DNA from 2 places in the Bradyrhizobium sp. USDA 241 genome. Region 2 is predicted to be linked to the other one. Evidence: predicted binding sites of a transcription regulator. Region 2 holds the regulator's gene; the other holds the start of a gene.
The links. The regulator LexA, encoded in region 2, represses DNA repair genes until DNA is damaged. The targets are predictions, from matches to a motif close to TGTTCNNNNTGTGTTCNG.

Region 1 (8,149 bases), on a different contig from region 2:
CAGGTCGACGCCCTTGGCGAGCTCGTTGAGCTCGCTGATGACGGTGTCGCAATGTCCGAGATTGGAGGTCGCCGCGCGCGTGACGCTGCCGATCTCCGCTTCCACGGAGGCGAAGCCCTGCTGCACCCGTGAGATGATGCCGGAGATCTGCTGGGCGCCTTCGCCGGCGGTCTTGGCACGCTGCGAGGCGTCGCTGCTCTCGCCGATCAGACCTTCGATCTGGCCGTCGAGATCGCGCACGGTGTCGGAGATCTCATGCGTGGCCTGGCGGGTGGCCTCCGCGAGATTCTTGACCTCGCTCGCGACCACCGCGAAGCCGCGGCCGGCATTGCCGGCGCGTGCCGCTTCGATGGTTGCGTTCAGTGCGAGCAGATTGGTCTGCTTCGCGATCGCCTCGATCGAGCCGGAGACCTTCGCCACCTGCGCCAGCGCCGAGCCGACGGCGCTCAGGCGCGCCTCGATCCGCTCCACGGCTGCGACCAGTTCGGAGATGTGGCTGACCGCGGTGTCGACGGCGCTGCGCGATTGCGCGATCTCGCCGACTGCCGCGGACGTCGTCGTTTGCACGGCCTGCGATGCGTTGGCGATGTCGTGGTTGGCCGACACCATCGTCTCGGCCGTCCTCTGCAGGTGGTGGAAGCGTTCCGACTGGCTCGCGACGCGGCTTGCGACCTCCTGGACGTTGCCGGCGATGTCGGCGAGTTCCACGCCGAGGCCGCCGATGCGGTCGGCGAGCTGGTCGATCAGCCGCTCGGCGAGGGTGCGGTTGGAGCCGGTGTCCATGACGGCAAGCTGTGCGACGGACATGTTCGATGAGTCCTCCAGTCAGAGCCGTTCATCGGCTCACGGCGGCATTCCCATTCCAAATTCGACCTTAAAGGATGATTCGCCGGCGCCGTCTTGCCTGAGCGTGCACTACAGCTTGTAGGCCGTGCGAAATCCGCCCCAGTGCCGGCCCTGCACGCGGATCGGGACGTCGATCTCGCGCATCATCACGGTGTTGCCATTGCCCATGTCCCGCGCATAGCTCTGGACCAGGTACGAGCGCAGGTTGCGTGCGGCAGCCAGCCCCGCCGGATCGTTGAACATCCGCCGGTTGCGGCTGTTGGCCGTGTTCCAGGCGACGTCGCCTGGCCGCTGCGGATGCGAATAGATCTTGTTGTGCACGGGCAGGAAGCCGTTGCGGTCGACCATGGCGCAGAACGCCATCCGCGGCTCCCTCGCCAGAAAGGCCTCCTGGAACGGCGGCAGGGCGCGGTCGGCCCAGTCCAGATATTTCGTGCGGAATTGCTGCGGATTAGTGCCCGCAATTTCCACGTAGTCCGTGTCGAACAGGTCCTCGATCCTGACCTCGCCGCGCGCAACCGCCTGCTCGAATATCTTCGTCAGCGCATTGCCGGCCTCCATGGCACGGGTGACCAACTCCGTGTTCTCCTCATGGATCGACCAGAGCTTGTCCTCGACCTTCTCGCTGAGCGCGGCGCTGGGACCAACGAATTGCGCGCGGGCGCCGGCCTTGGATTGCTCGACCACGCGCAGGCGGCAGGCGCCGATGTCTTCGAGGATGCCTTCGATCATCGCCTGCGGTGCAAGCCTGCCTGCATCCGCGCCGCCGATCAGCACGCCGTCCATCGCGATCTCATAGACCGGCATCACCCCGCGCGTGGTCTCGAACTTGAGATGGCAGGGCAGCCGCTCGGTCTTGCGGCGGTCGGCGTGCTCGCTCTGGCCGAGCAGCACGGCGCAGCGAGATTTCAGCTTTTGAGCAAAAGTGGTGACGGCCTTGCCGGCGCTCGCGACGCTCTTGCCATGGGTCTCGGCCGCCTTGGTCGCGGCATCGATCTCGGCCGCGCTATCGCCGACCGAGATGATGAACTCCGAAGCGCTGGCGGCATTTCCGGAGACCTCGCTGGTCGTGGCGTTCTGCTCGGCGACCGTGCCGTTGACGGTGTCGAAGACCGGGCGGATCGCCTCGATCGCCTGAGAAATGCGGTGCACGGCATCAGCAGAGCCGGCGGCGTCGCGCTGGAGCGCGTCGATCTTCCTGGTGATTTCTTCGGTCGCGCCCTGGGTCTGGACCGCGAGCGCCTTGACCTCGGTGGCGACGACAGCAAAGCCTCGGCCCGCATCGCCCGCGCGCGCGGCCTCGATGGTGGAGTTGAGCGCGAGCAGCGTCGTCTGCCGCGCGATCTGCGCGATCAGATTGACGACATTGCCGATGGCGGCGGAGGATTCGCGCAGCCGCTCGACATTGGCGCGGGCTTCCTGCGCCGCGGCGCTGGCCTCGTCGGCGAGCTTGCCGGCATTGCGGACCTGCGCGCCGATCCCTTGCGCGGACTGGGTGAACTTGTCGGCGGCATGGGCGAAGGTGGAGGCGGTCGACTGCGCCGCGTTGGTCCGGCCGGTCAGGGCGTCGGTGCGGTCGCGAATGGCGGCAAGCGTCGCGGCGGTCGCCTCGGCGCCTCCGGCCACCGAATTGGCGGCGCGTTCGAGCTGGCGGATCATCGCGCCGAGCTCGAGTTCCAGCAGTTCCAGGATTTCCCGGGCCGAATCACTTTCGGCGGCCGGGGCGGGCGCGGAATCGGCCGCCGGCTGCGGAGCCTCCAGGGCTGTCGCAGGCGCAGCCTGGTCCGGCAGACGCTTCCGAAATAATCCGAACGCCATCGGGCCTCTCTTGTCGGAGAACGGTCGGGCGCTATTTTCGCAGCCCGGAATGAAATCAGGGTTAACGGTGCCTGACCTCTAGGCACGGGCTAGTACGGTGTTACCTTAAAGTCGTAGAGCCTCTTTCATTCCGGTGGGTTGGCGGCCTATAAGGCCGCGCTTCCCACGCTCACCTTGGCGCACGATTCCTTAACGAGACCACGCATGGCCGGACATTCCCAATTCAAGAACATCATGCACCGCAAGGGGCGGCAGGATGCCCAGAAGTCGAAACTGTTCGGCAAGCTGGCGCGGGAAATCACCGTCGCGGCCAAGCTCGGCACGCCCGACCCCGCCATGAACCCGCGCCTGCGCGCCGCCGTGATCGCCGCGCGCCAGGAGAACATGCCGAAGGACAATATCGAACGGGCCATCAAGAAGGCGCTCGGCAGCGACGGCGAGAACTATGACGAGATCCGCTACGAGGGCTATGGCCCGGGCGGCGTCGCCGTCATCGTCGAGGCGCTGACCGACAACCGCAACCGCGCCGCTTCCGACATCCGCTCCTTCTTCACCAAGTCCGGCGGAAATCTCGGAGAAACCGGCTCGGTGTCGTTCATGTTCGACCGTACGGGCGTCATCGAATATGACCGCAGCGTCGCCTCGGACGACGCGATGCTGGATGCCGCGATCGAGGCCGGCGCCGACGACGTGGTCTCGGGCGAGAACGGCCACGAGATCTACGCCTCGACCGAAGGTTACCGCGACGTCGCCAAGGCGCTGGAAGCCAAGTTCGGCGAGCCGCGCAAGGCCGCGCTGATCTGGAAGCCGCAGAACACGGTCGCCGTCGACGACGAGACCGGCGAGAAGCTTCTCAAGCTGATGGACCTGCTCAACGAGCATGACGACGTGCAGCAGGTCTACGCCAATTTCGAGATATCGGACGCGCTGATCGCGAAGATGGGCGGCTGAAGCCGGTAGCCCCGCATTCTGCTGTCGTCGCCCGGCTTGACTGGGCGACCCAGTATTCCAGAGACGTCAGAGGGATGCGGACAAGCCGCGGCGTACTGGATACCCCGCTTTCGCGGGGTATGACGGCGTGCCTTTGTTGCGAGCAGCGCCCGCCCACTTCCCCTGTTACTTCCGTTCTGTTTCTGTTTCCCCCGCGGCGGCCAGCCGCTATCACTGGCCCATGACTGCGCTCCCGATTCGTGGCCCCGTTCGCATCATCGGCATCGACCCCGGCCTGCGCCGCACCGGCTGGGGCGTGATCGAGGCCGAGGGCAACCGGCTGATCTACGTCGCCTGCGGTTCGGTGGAGCCGCCGGACGATTTGCCGCTGTCGAGCCGCCTGCTCGCGATCCATGAGGGGCTCGCGGCCGTTCTCTCCGACCACCGGCCGATGGAAGCTGCGGTCGAGCAGACCTTCGTCAACAAGGACGGCGTTGCGACGCTGAAACTCGGCCAGGCCCGCGGCGTCGCCATGCTGGCGCCCGCAATGTTCGGCATCTCTGTCGCCGAATACGCGCCGAACCAGGTCAAGAAGACCGTGGTCGGCGCCGGTCATGCCGACAAGCAACAGGTCGCGATGATGCTGAAGATCCTGCTGCCGAAAGCCGAGCCCCCGTCCGCGGACGCCGCCGACGCGCTCGCCATCGCCATCACCCACGCCCATCATCGCCAGAGCACCGCGCTGCGGCTGAAGGTGGCGGGTCTCTAATGCGCGTTGTGAGGCACAGATGAGCCGCATGGACGGTGTGCTCCCTCCCCCCTTGTGGGGGAGGGCCGGGGAGAGGGGTAGCCGCAGCGGTGGTGCCGCCGTCGTCAATGAGCTGCGCGCGTCACGCTCGCGCCTTCGAGAGAATCCCCGTGTGGCACCCCCCTTCCTGACCCTCCCCCACAAGGGGGGAGGGAACGGTGAGTCAATGCCGTGCGTCCTTCAAGCGATGGGTGCGCAGCGATGATCGGCAAGCTCAAGGGCCTGATCGATTCCTACGGCGAGGATTTCGTCATCCTCGACGTCGGCGGCGTCGGCTATCAGGTGCATTGCTCCTCGCGCACCTTGCAGCATCTGCCGTCGCCCGGCGAAGCTGCCGTGCTGTCGATCGAGACCTATGTCCGCGAGGACCAGATAAAACTGTTCGGCTTCCGCACCGATCAGGAGCGCGAATGGTTTCGCCTGCTCCAGACCGTGCAGGGCGTCGGCGCCAAGGTCGCGCTCGCCGTGCTCGGCACGCTGTCGCCGGCCGATCTCGCCAACGCCATCGCGCTGCGCGACAAGGCCGCGGTGGCGCGCACGCCCGGCGTCGGCCCCAAAGTCGCCGAGCGCATCGTCACCGAGTTGAAGGACAAGGCGCCGGCCTTCGCCAATGTCGATCCGGCGGTCGTGCATCTCGCCGGCGCCGTCGACGACCAGCGCGCGCCGCGGCCCGTGGCGGATGCGATCTCCGCATTGGTCAATCTCGGCTACGGCCAGCCACAGGCGGCTGCTGCGATTGCGTCGGCTTCGCGTAGCGCGGGTGAAAACGCCGAGACGGCGCAGCTCATCCGGCTGGGCCTCAAGGAGCTCGCGAAGTGAGCGCGTCAATGGTCAATCTCGTAGGGTGGGCAAAGCGAAGCGTGCCCACCATCTTTCGAATGATCGGAGACATGGTGGGCACGGCGCCTAGGGCGCCTTTGCCCACCCTACGAGGAGTTCGCTGAGTGAGCGATCCCAAGGCCAACCGCATGGTCTCGCCCGAGCGCCGCAGCGATGATGTCGGCGACACCGCGCTGCGTCCGCAATCGCTGTCCGACTTCGTCGGCCAGCAGCAGGCGCGCAAGAACCTCTCGATCTTCATCGAGGCGGCGCGCAAGCGTGGCGAGGCGCTGGATCACGTGCTGTTCGTGGGACCACCCGGCCTCGGCAAGACCACGCTGGCGCAGATCGTGGCCAAGGAGCTCGGCGTCGGTTTCCGCGCCACCTCGGGGCCTGTCATCGCCAAGGCCGGCGATCTCGCCGCCCTCCTCACCAATCTCGAAGAGCGCGACGTGCTCTTCATCGACGAGATCCATCGCCTCAGCCCGGCGGTGGAGGAGGTGCTCTATCCTGCGATGGAGGACTTTCAACTCGATCTCATCATCGGCGAGGGCCCGGCGGCGCGCTCGGTAAAGATCGAGCTGTCGAAATTCACGCTCGTCGGCGCCACCACGCGCGCGGGCCTTCTCACCAATCCCTTGCGCGACCGCTTCGGCATTCCGGTGCGGCTGAATTTCTACACGATCGAGGAGTTGGAGAGCATCGTCAGCCGCGGTGCGCGCGTGCTCAATGTCGGCATGAGCGCGGACGGCGCCAACGAGATCGCGCGCCGCGCCCGTGGCACGCCCCGCATCGCAGGCCGGCTGCTGCGGCGCGTCCGCGATTTCGCCTCCGCGGCCGATGCCGCCACGATCGACCGCAAGATTGCCGACCACGCGCTGAGCGCGCTCGAGGTCGACGCGGCCGGGCTCGATGCCATGGACCGCCGCTATCTCTCGACCATCGCGCTCAACTATGGTGGCGGCCCGGTCGGTGTCGAGACGATGGCTGCCGCGCTGTCCGAGCCGCGCGATGCGATCGAGGACATCATCGAGCCCTATCTGATCCAGTGCGGCTATCTGCAGCGCACTCCGCGCGGCCGGCTGCTCACCTCGCATGCCTTCCGCCATCTGGGTCTCGCCGAGCCCAATCGCGATGCGGCCCAGTTCGGCCTGTTCGGCATCGAGCAGTCCGAGGACGACTAACTGCCGCAACCGGTGAACCCGCCGGTTCAATCCCATCACCAATCCGATGCGCGGCGCACGGCATCGCCGCTCTCGCACACGGATTGGAGTGGGAAGAATGGGGCTGACGGATGACGCTGGATTGCTCGAGGTCATCGCGGCTGCGCCGCAGCTGCAGACGCCTGATGAGACCGAGGCGTTCCTGGACCCGATGCCGCTCGGTGAGCTGGCGTCGATGTGGTGCGCGCTTCAACGCGTCAGCCGGCGAGACCAGGTCGGCAGCATCTGGGCCTTGAAACTCTATTTCGATCGTCTGCCGCACCGCCGGCCGCAACAGGCGCTCGATCTCGTGCTGGAGGTGCTCAGGGCCGAGGCCGACAAGCCGACCGTGATGCAGCTCAACGACAAGTTCCTGCTGTCGCTGCTCTACGCACACGGCGAGGAGGTGATAGCGCGCATCGAGCGCGAGGCCGGGCACAATGACCGGTTGCGCTGGCTGCTCGGTGGCGTGCATGTCGACCCCGACGACCCCTTGATGTCGCGTATTGCAGGACTTGCCGATTGCAAAGCCTGGCAGGCCGATCGTCTGGCGCAGCGCACGCCGCGCGAGCCGCTCGATTTCGCCAACATGTCGACCGCCAGGCTCGCGAGCGCCTGGATCGAGCAATATTCCAAATCCGAGCGCGACCAGGACGACAATCTGTTCGCGATCATGGATTTCGAGCGAGACTTGCGCGAGGATGATCCCGACCGAATGATCGACCTGATCCTCGAGATCCTGAAGATCGAAGCCAATCCGGTATTGCTGTCGCTGCTGGCCGCAGGTCCCCTCGAAGATGTGATCAGCGCCGGGACGATCGACCGCATCGAGCGTGAGGCGCGTGTCAATGAACGTTTTCGCGATCTGCTCGGCGGTGTCTGGTACTACCGGGCGTCCGACGAATTGAAGACGCGGCTGGATGCGCTGGTTGGCGAGAGCCGCTGGTGATGCCCATGCAGGCGTCTGCGCGAGGATGCAGACGATCTGCACGAGCGCATCCCAATTCTGCTTCAATCGCATCGCATCGAGAAGCTGCATCAGAAACGAGCTTCCATGATCACGCGCCGTCATCTCATCCGTTCCATCGGCGGTCTGTCCGCCCTCGGCGTCTCGACGGCCGCCTATGGCGTCGGCGTCGAGCCGATGCTGCGGCTCCGCGTCACCCGCTATCATCCAACGCCGCGGCAATGGCCGGCGGATCTTCCGTTGAAGATCGCCGTCATCGCCGACCTCCATGCCTGCGATCCCTGGATGCCGCTGGACCGGGTCGCGGCCATTGTCGACCGCACCAACGCGCTGAACGCCGACCTCATCGTGCTGCTGGGCGATTATGTCGCCGGCCTGCATCAGGTCACGCGCATCATTCCGTGCAGTGAATGGGCACGTGTGCTGGCCGGCCTCAAGGCGCCGCTCGGGGTCCACGCCGTCATGGGCAACCACGATTATTGGGATGACAGGACGGTGCAGCGGGCCGGGCAGGGGGTGACCGTCGCGCACCGCGCGCTGGAAGCGGCCGGTATCCCCGTCTACGAGAACGACGTCGTGCGCCTCACCAAGGACGGCCGCCCGTTCTGGCTCGCCGGACTCGGCGATCAACTCGCGTTCCTGCCGGCGCGCCGGTTTCGCAGCATGGCGCGGTTCGGCGCCGACGATCTCAGCGCGACGCTCGCCAAGGTCACGGACGATGCGCCCGTCATCCTGCTCGCGCATGAGCCCAACATCGCG
Region 2 (8,149 bases):
CACGCCGTGGAGGAAGTCATAGGCAGCATGCAGCGCCTTGTCGTCCTTCTCTTCCGGCGGGACATAGGACTGCGATCCGGTCTGCTCGGTGCCGTCGGCGGCTTGCAGATGGCCGCGCATCTGGGATTCCGCCATGGTGTCCATCCGGCCCTTCAGCTCGGGCGGCACGTCCTGCAGGATCTCGATGTCGGGCGCGATGCCCTGGGCCTGGATCGAGCGGCCCGACGGCGTGTAGTAGCGCGCCGTGGTCAGCGCCAGCGCGCCGTTGCCGGAGCCGAGCGGAATGATGGTCTGCACCGAGCCCTTGCCGAACGAGCGCGTGCCGATCAGCGTCGCGCGCTTGTGGTCGTGCAGCGCGCCGGCCACGATCTCAGAGGCCGAGGCCGATCCGCCGTTGATCAGGACCACGAGCGGCTTGCCCTTGGTGAGATCGCCGCCATGCGCGGTGAAACGCTGAGTCTCTTCCGGATTGCGGCCGCGGGTCGAGACGACCTCGCCCCGCTGCAGGAAGGCGCTCGACACCGACACGGCCTGATCGAGCAGTCCGCCCGGATTGTTGCGCAGATCCATCACGTAGCCTGCGAGCTTCTCCGCCGGGACCTGCCGGGAGATCGACGCGATCGCCTTCTTCAGTCCGTCGGTGGTCTGCTCGTTGAAAGAGGTGACGCGGATATAGCCGATGTCGCCGTTCTCGACGTGGAAGCGCACCGGGCGCACATGGATGATTTCGCGCGTGATCGAAACGTCGAGCGGCGCGTCGGCGCCCTTGCGCACGATGGTGAGCTTGGTCTTGGTATCGACCGGGCCCTTCATCTTGTTGACGGCCTGCTCGAGCGTCATGCCCTGCACCGCCTCGCCGTCGATCTTGCTGATGAGATCGCCGGACATGATGCCGGCCTTCGAGGCCGGCGTGTCGTCGATCGGCGAGACCACCTTGACGAGGCCATCCTCCATGGTGACCTCGATGCCGAGCCCGCCGAACTCGCCGGAGGTGGTCTCCTGCATCTCGGTCCAGGCCTTGGCGTTCATGTAGCGCGAGTGCGGATCGAGCGAGGTCACCATGCCGGTGATCGCGCCCTCGATCAGCTTGGCGTTATCGGGCTTCTCGACATAGCTGGCCTTGACCCGCTCGAACACCGCGCCGAATAAATTGAGCTGGGAATAGGCATCGTCCGCGGTCGCTGCTGCCCGCGCCGCCCATACTCCGCTGTGCGGGCCGGCTACCAGAAGAGTCAGACACGCTCCGGTGAGCGCGCCGAGGGGGAACAGCAGGGTTTTCCGCATGGATGACGTAGCCTTTTGCTTGGCGGTTCTCTTCGGGTTGGGAGCGCCATGCAAATGGCGATCCAGCCCACTTCTCACAATACCATTCCGGTTTCTTCAAGGCCGGGATGCCACGCTGGCGGGTATACCGAAGAAATCCCTTCGCCTTGGACTAAACTTTTGGCAACGTTCCGAAACTGCTTCGCGCAAAGCGGGAAACCGGTCGGGCCGCCCCTGCCTCGCAGCTATGCGATTTTAGGATGGTTTTCGAGGGCCGGACGCAATAGGCGATGGCGATAAGACTTCAAATTCTCGGGAGGACAACAATGAACGAAGCGCCCCGCATCCGGCCGGAAAGGAACGTCGAGCTCGGCGCCAGCAACGAGACGTTCCAGAACCTGCACGAGTTCATCCGGAAAGCGCGCGCCAACCTGAACCAGAACGCCTGGGACTACATCGTCGGTGCGGCCGAGACCGAGACCACGATGCGCCGCAACCGCATGGCGCTGGACGAGATCGCCTTCCGCCCCCGCGTGCTGCGCGATGTCCGCAAGGTCGACGGAGGGGTCGATCAATTCGGCCGCAGGATGCGCCTGCCGGTGGTGCTCGCCCCGGTCGGCGCCCTCGAGATCTTCGATCCGGATGGCGCGGCAAGCGTGGCACGCGCCGCCGGCACTTTCGGTGCGGCGCACATGCTGAGCTCGGTGTCCGAGCCAGGACTGGAGAAGACCGCCGAAGCCGCGCCCGACGCGCTGCGCCTCTATCAGCTTTATGTCCGCGGCGACGATGCCTTCGTCGCCGATGTCGTCAGCCGGGCCGAGAAGAACGCCTATGCCGCCTTCTGCCTGACCGTCGACACCGCCCATTACAGCCGTCGTGAACGCGACATCGCCAAGCGCTACGTTCGCGAGAGCCGCCTGCGCGCCACCGGAGGCGATTTCCAGAAGGGCCTGGAGTGGCGGACCGTGAAGATGATCAAGGACAAGTTCAAAATACCGCTGATCCTCAAGGGCATTGCCACGGCAGAGGACGCGCTGATCGCGCTCGATCACGGCGTCGAGTGGATTTACGTCTCCAACCATGGCGGCCGCCAGCTCGACCACGGCCGCGGCGCCATGCATGTGCTGCCCGAGATTGTCGATGCCGTGAAGGGCCGCGCCAAGATCATGGTCGACGGCGGCTTCGGCCGCGGCACCGACATCGTCAAGGCGATCGCGGCGGGCGCGGACCTTGTCGGCATCGGCCGGCTGCAGTGCTGGGCGCTGGCGGCGGCAGGCGAAGCCGGTGTCACACGGATGCTGGAGCTGCTCGAGGACGAGGTGCTGCGCTGCCTTGGCCTCCTGGGCGCCACTACATTCGCCGAGGTCGACAAATCCTGCCTGCATCCGGCGACCGCCACCAACGCGCCCAGCGTGTTCAGCGCATTCCCGCTGTTCGACCATGAGCCCTATCGCTACTGACTTGCCGATACTGAAGTGAAAAGGACGCAATGACATCGCTCTCTCCCGGCAGCGCGGATGCGCTTCTGTTCGACCTCGGGCGCGTGGTGCTCGATATCGACTTCTCCAAGGCGATCGCCTGCTGGGCGGGACATGCCGGCTGCCAGCCCGAGGCCATCGTCGCGCGCTATGTGCGCGACGAGGCCTACCGGCTGCACGAGATGGGCAAGATCAGCGACGAGGACTATTTCGCCTCGCTGCGTGCGTCACTCGGAATCGGCATCTCGGACGCGCAGTTCCTGGAAGGCTGGAACGCGATCTTCGCAGGCGAGATGCCCGACATCGCCGAACTGTTGCCGCGCGCGGCGAAGCAGATGCCGCTCTACGCCTTCTCCAACACCAATCGGCCGCACGTGGACTATTTCTCGAAGGAATATGCCGGCGTGCTCGGCCATTTCCGCGAGCTGTATCTGTCGTCCAGCATCGGCCTGCGCAAACCGGACGCGGAGGCGTTCGACCACGTCGTCGCCGCGATCGGCGTGCCGGCGGAGCGCATCGTATTCTTCGACGACCTCGCCGAGAACATCGAGGGCGCGCGGGCGCGCGGTTTGAACGCCGTGCACGTGACGTCGCCGGGCGACGTCGGGAACGCGTTGAGGGCACTTGGCATCTAAATGCCAGGCAGTCGCCGCGACAGGTCATGCCCTCGGTTCCCGGAGCCAAATTGCGGAAGAGAAGATGAGGAACCCAACCCCTTTGTGCATTTTTGTACGGAGTTCCGGGAACGGAGTACCACCCTTCGGACTCATGAGTCCGTTGGGATTTCTACATCGGACGGATCGACGTGCTGGGCAAAACCTATCTCACCAAGCAGGCCTCACTCCTGCTCGAATTCGCCAGAACCACCTCGGATTCTGACCTTTCCGCCAAGCTGATCAGCAAGGCGGCCGACCTGAAGTCCCTGGCCGATCCGCTGCCCGACAAGGATCAAGGTCCCAAAGCTCCCGACGTGGCACCGGACGACGGCCCGGACCGTCCGAGCGGGAGTTGACCGATGCCGGCCGTGGCGCTCGTTCTTCTCGTGCTCGCCATGGCCGTCCTCGTGCCGGTCGGTCTTGCCTTCCAGATCATGCCGCGGCGGACTTGAGCTCCCTCCTCCACGACGGAAATCACGCCGGATAAATCATTCTGCGTGCTGCTTTGCCTCGCGCGTGCACTCGGCTAGAACTCTCGCCAACGATTTGCAGGAGTTTCCGCCCGTGGCCCTGATGCCGGTTTCTGACGCGCTCGCCGCGGTGCTGGCGGATGCAGAGCCGCTGGCTGAAGAGATGGTCTCCCTCAATGAGGCGTACCATCGCGTGCTGGCGCGCGACGTCGCGGCGCGGCGCACGCAGCCACCGCAGGCCATGTCGGCGATGGACGGCTATGCCGTGCGCGCGGCTGACGCGGCAACGGTCGATTCCAGGTTGGCACTGGTCGGCGAGGTCGCGGCGGGTCGTCCGTTCGCGGGAAGGGTCGGCCCCGGCGAAGCCGTGCGGATCTTCACCGGCGGCGTCGTTCCCGATGGCGCCGACGCGGTCGTGATCCAGGAGGATACGGTTGCCGACGGCAAGCAGATCACGATCAAGGAAGCCGCGATTCCCGGTCGGCACATTCGCCCCGCCGGCGTCGACTTCTCTGAGGGCGACGTGCTCCTACGCAGAGGAACTCGTCTCACCGAGCGCGATCTCGCGCTGGCTGCCGGAATGAATCACCCGCATCTCGCCGTCTGCCGCCGTCCGAGGGTCGCGATCCTCGCCACCGGCGACGAGCTGGTGATGCCCGGCACCACGCCCGGACACGGCCAGATCGTCTATTCCAATGGCTATGCCCTGCACGCGCTCGCCCGCAGCGAGGGCGCCGAGACCATCGACCTCGGCGTTGCCGCCGATACGCTGGAGGCCACTTCCGCCGGCATCCGTCGCGCCCGGGAGAGCGGCGCCGACATCCTGATCACGACCGGTGGTGCCTCGGTCGGCGACCACGATCTGGTCCAGCAGGCGCTCAAGGACGAAGGCATCTCGATGTCGTTCTGGAAGATCGCGATTCGGCCCGGCAAGCCGATGATGCACGGACGACTCGGCGCAATGCGCGTGATCGGCCTGCCCGGCAATCCCGTGTCGTCTTACGTGTGCGCCTTCCTGTTCATGGTGCCGCTGATTCGCGCGCTGTCGGGCCGTTCAGTGATTCATCATCGCCGCGAGCGCGCCGTGCTGGGCCGCGATCTCGATGCCAACGACCAGCGCGAGGACTATCTGCGTGCGCGCCTGAAACAGCGTGACGACGGCGCGTTCGTCGCCGTTCCCGTGAGCCATCAGGACTCCTCTCTGCTTGCGAATCTCGCTGCGGCGCAGGTACTTCTCGTGCGCGCACCGTTCGCGCCGAGGGCCGAGGCCGGCACGCCTTGCGAGGTGTTGCGCCTGCCCGCCTGAGCTGCACGGCCACACGCATCGCGCGAGCTTGGCTCTGTTCACCGTAAATTAAGCAGTTGCGGAACACATATCGAACATATAGTGTCCGTTCATGATTTGTTTCGAGGATGTAGCGGCTTATCGCTGACTTCCTCGTCTCGGACTCGAACGACATCAACCGGGGGACTTTGGTCGAGATGTTGACGCGCAAACAATACGAGCTTCTGCGATTCATCAGCGAACGTCTGAAGGAAAGCGGCGTGCCGCCGTCCTTCGACGAGATGAAGGATGCGCTCGACCTGCGCTCGAAGTCAGGCATCCATCGCCTGATCACTGCGCTCGAGGAGCGCGGCTTCATCCGCCGCCTGCCCAACCGCGCCCGCGCCATCGAGGTGATCAAGCTGCCCGAGCTGCAGGCCGCCGCCGGCAGTCGCCGCGGCTTCACGCCGAGCGTCATCGAGGGCAATCTCGGCAAGGTGCGCGCGACCTCCAGCCCGCCTGTGGACGAGGGCGAGCGTCCCGTCGCGGTGCCCGTGATGGGCCGCATCGCGGCCGGCACGCCGATCGAGGCGCTGCAGACCCGCAGCCACACCATCAGCGTGCCGCCCGACATGCTCGGCTCGGGCGAGCACTACGCGCTCGAGGTGCGCGGCGATTCGATGGTCGAGGCCGGCATCCTCGACGGCGACATGGCGCTGATCCAGCGCAACGAGAGCGCCGATACCGGCGACATCGTGGTAGCGCTGATCGACGACGAGGAAGCCACGCTCAAGCGCTTCCGCCGCCGCGGCGCCTCTATCGCGCTCGAGCCCGCCAATGCCGCCTATGAGGTCCGTATTCTTCCGCCGAACCGCGTGAAGATCCAGGGCAAGCTGATCGGGCTTTACCGCAAGTATTGAGCGGTCGTTCGATATCTATTGGAGCGGATCGCTATCCGCTCCGGCTGGATGGTTTTTCCGGTTCTGCTCAGATGGTCCGGCCCCCTCTTTCGGCGCCACATCCTCGACACGCCGCACAACGCATCATCGCGTCGCGGCCTGAGAGTGCGAAGGGACGTGATGCGCCAGACTTATCATGGACGATGTTGCGGCGCCGATCGCAGCATCGGCGACGTAAGCCACTGCCATACAATCGCACCGCCATTCGGCAAGCGAGCGGCAATACTCAGGCTGGTCGGCGCCCGCGAGGCACTGACACGCGCCTTCCGAATTCACAGGCGTCGGCTTTGTTCCTATCGAATCCGGGAAAGATAATGTGATCGCGGCTTGCGGACGCAGCCGCAGATTTGCCTACAACGAAGCAGAACGTTGCGTGCTTCCACCTGATAGAGGCCTGCGCCTCCAAAAGAGGTGCGGGTTGCTATCTTCGCATGAGGAGCACCCGATGTGTGACTACAGCCTGCATGCCGTCGCGACGCGCCCCGCCGAAGTCGGCGAGACGATCGTCACGACAACCTTCCGTGGCACCTCGACGCGCGGCTTCGCCTCCGAAGCCGATCTCTCCGTCGCGGTCTGCTTGCTGCCGGGAACGGAGCTCGCTTTCGCCGACAACGTCCGTTACGACAATCGCTGGATCTGGACGCGTACCGTGAACTCCCGCGTCGGCAAGTTCGGCAAGATCGACCCGCACATTCCCGATCGCCATCATGACGCGATCGAATTTCCCGACGGCAAATACGTGCTGGTGACACAGCTCGTCGAAGGCCAGCGCGCGACCGTGCTGCAACTGCCGGTGACCCAGCCGGTTGGCGAGCGCGAGCACAAGCCGCAGATCGTCGCCGACACGCGGTCCACAATCACGCGTCTGCCGATCGGCTGACGTCGTCGCCCCCGGCCGATGGTCGTGGGCCAGGAATGAAATGCCATCGCCGGCCGAGGCCGGCGAGATGGTATGGGTTGCGTCCTGCGAAATCCGGTCCGATCGACCTCCCCCGCATCGCTCCTCAATCGTCCGCCTGCAAGTCCGTCTGTCCGTCTCCGATGGCGTTGCGTCCCGGTTGCGGGGCACGGCCGTCTTCGGCGCAAGGCTGCCGTCGAAATCCCCCTCGCCGGCGCCGGCCGGCAGCCAGGGGCGGCTTGTGCCTCTCGCCCTCACCGCCCGAACCGAGAAGCCGTCACCGCTCTGCGTCAGAGCCAGCGCGCCCTGACTGGCGAGCCGTGGCCTGTCGACCACCATCGCCGCGCAATCGGGCGGCGTAGGCCGCGCCGTCACCACCAGCGCAGCGCGGCTGCAATCATCAGCCAGCGCCTCGCTGCGCAACGCCAACGCGACAAGCCGTCCGTCCGCGAGCGGCGTCACGCAGCCGGACTCGTCACACGAGACACCGTCGGCCAACGAGGCGCTGCCGGCATCGCGCGGATCGGCATCGGCAGCCAACCACTCCCTCAGCAGGAAGCCATCCTTGCTGGCGCGGATCACATGCAGCCGCCCGTCCCGGCCCCGCACGGCGACGCTCGCGCCATCCCCGGCAATCAGGATGTCGGGCTGCCGCACCGACATCGCCCAGAGGATCGCGGCAAGCAGCACCAGGGCACCGGACCAGCGCAGGGGCGTGCGCAACGCCCCATCACGATGATCCCGAGGCTCGCCGCGATCAGCGGCGCGATCCCGAACGCGGGAATGCGGCCGACGGCACCGGGCAGTGCCGCCACCCAGCGCGAGACCGCAACCATCCACTCGATGCCGATCCCCATCAGCCACCAGAACGCGCCGTCGAGCCCGAATGGCGCTGCGAGCAGCCCCAACAGCCCCGCCGGCATCACCAGCGCCGAGACCACCGGCATCGCGCCGAGATTGGCGAGCACGCCGTACGGCGTCACGCGGTGGAAGTGGAAGGCGGCATAGGGCGTGGTCGCAAGCCCCGCGATCAACGAGGCCAGGAACAGCATCGCGATCTCGCGGCCGCCCCACAGCGCGATGCGCGCCGTTGCGGAATGATCAGGCGATGCGAGCAGGTTCGGCATGCCGATCTGCACCAGCGCCACCAGCCCGAGCGTT

Region 1: the regulator LexA is predicted to act here: its motif matches at 3,788-3,805, upstream of ruvC (crossover junction endodeoxyribonuclease RuvC).

The regions. Positions count from the first base shown of each region.
Region 1 covers NZ_JBMGPZ010000004.1:2,491,368-2,499,516, forward strand. The annotation lists gene ABIF91_RS21535 (methyl-accepting chemotaxis protein) at 1-807, opposite strand, end outside; gene ABIF91_RS21540 (methyl-accepting chemotaxis protein) at 916-2,664, opposite strand; gene ABIF91_RS21545 (YebC/PmpR family DNA-binding transcriptional regulator) at 2,869-3,615, shown strand; gene ruvC (crossover junction endodeoxyribonuclease RuvC) at 3,836-4,363, shown strand; gene ruvA (Holliday junction branch migration protein RuvA) at 4,604-5,221, shown strand; gene ruvB (Holliday junction branch migration DNA helicase RuvB) at 5,371-6,405, shown strand; gene ABIF91_RS21565 (DUF6869 domain-containing protein) at 6,503-7,372, shown strand; gene ABIF91_RS21570 (metallophosphoesterase) at 7,478-8,149, shown strand, end outside.
Region 2 covers NZ_JBMGPZ010000005.1:3,775,628-3,783,776, forward strand. The annotation lists gene ABIF91_RS40150 (S41 family peptidase) at 1-1,284, opposite strand, end outside; gene ABIF91_RS40155 (alpha-hydroxy acid oxidase) at 1,590-2,723, shown strand; gene ABIF91_RS40160 (HAD family hydrolase) at 2,753-3,376, shown strand; gene ABIF91_RS40165 (hypothetical protein) at 3,547-3,753, shown strand; gene glp (gephyrin-like molybdotransferase Glp) at 3,962-5,173, shown strand; gene lexA (transcriptional repressor LexA) at 5,350-6,051, shown strand; gene ABIF91_RS40180 (hypothetical protein) at 6,536-6,970, shown strand; partial or broken gene ABIF91_RS40185 (ComEC/Rec2 family competence protein) at 7,121-8,149, opposite strand, start outside.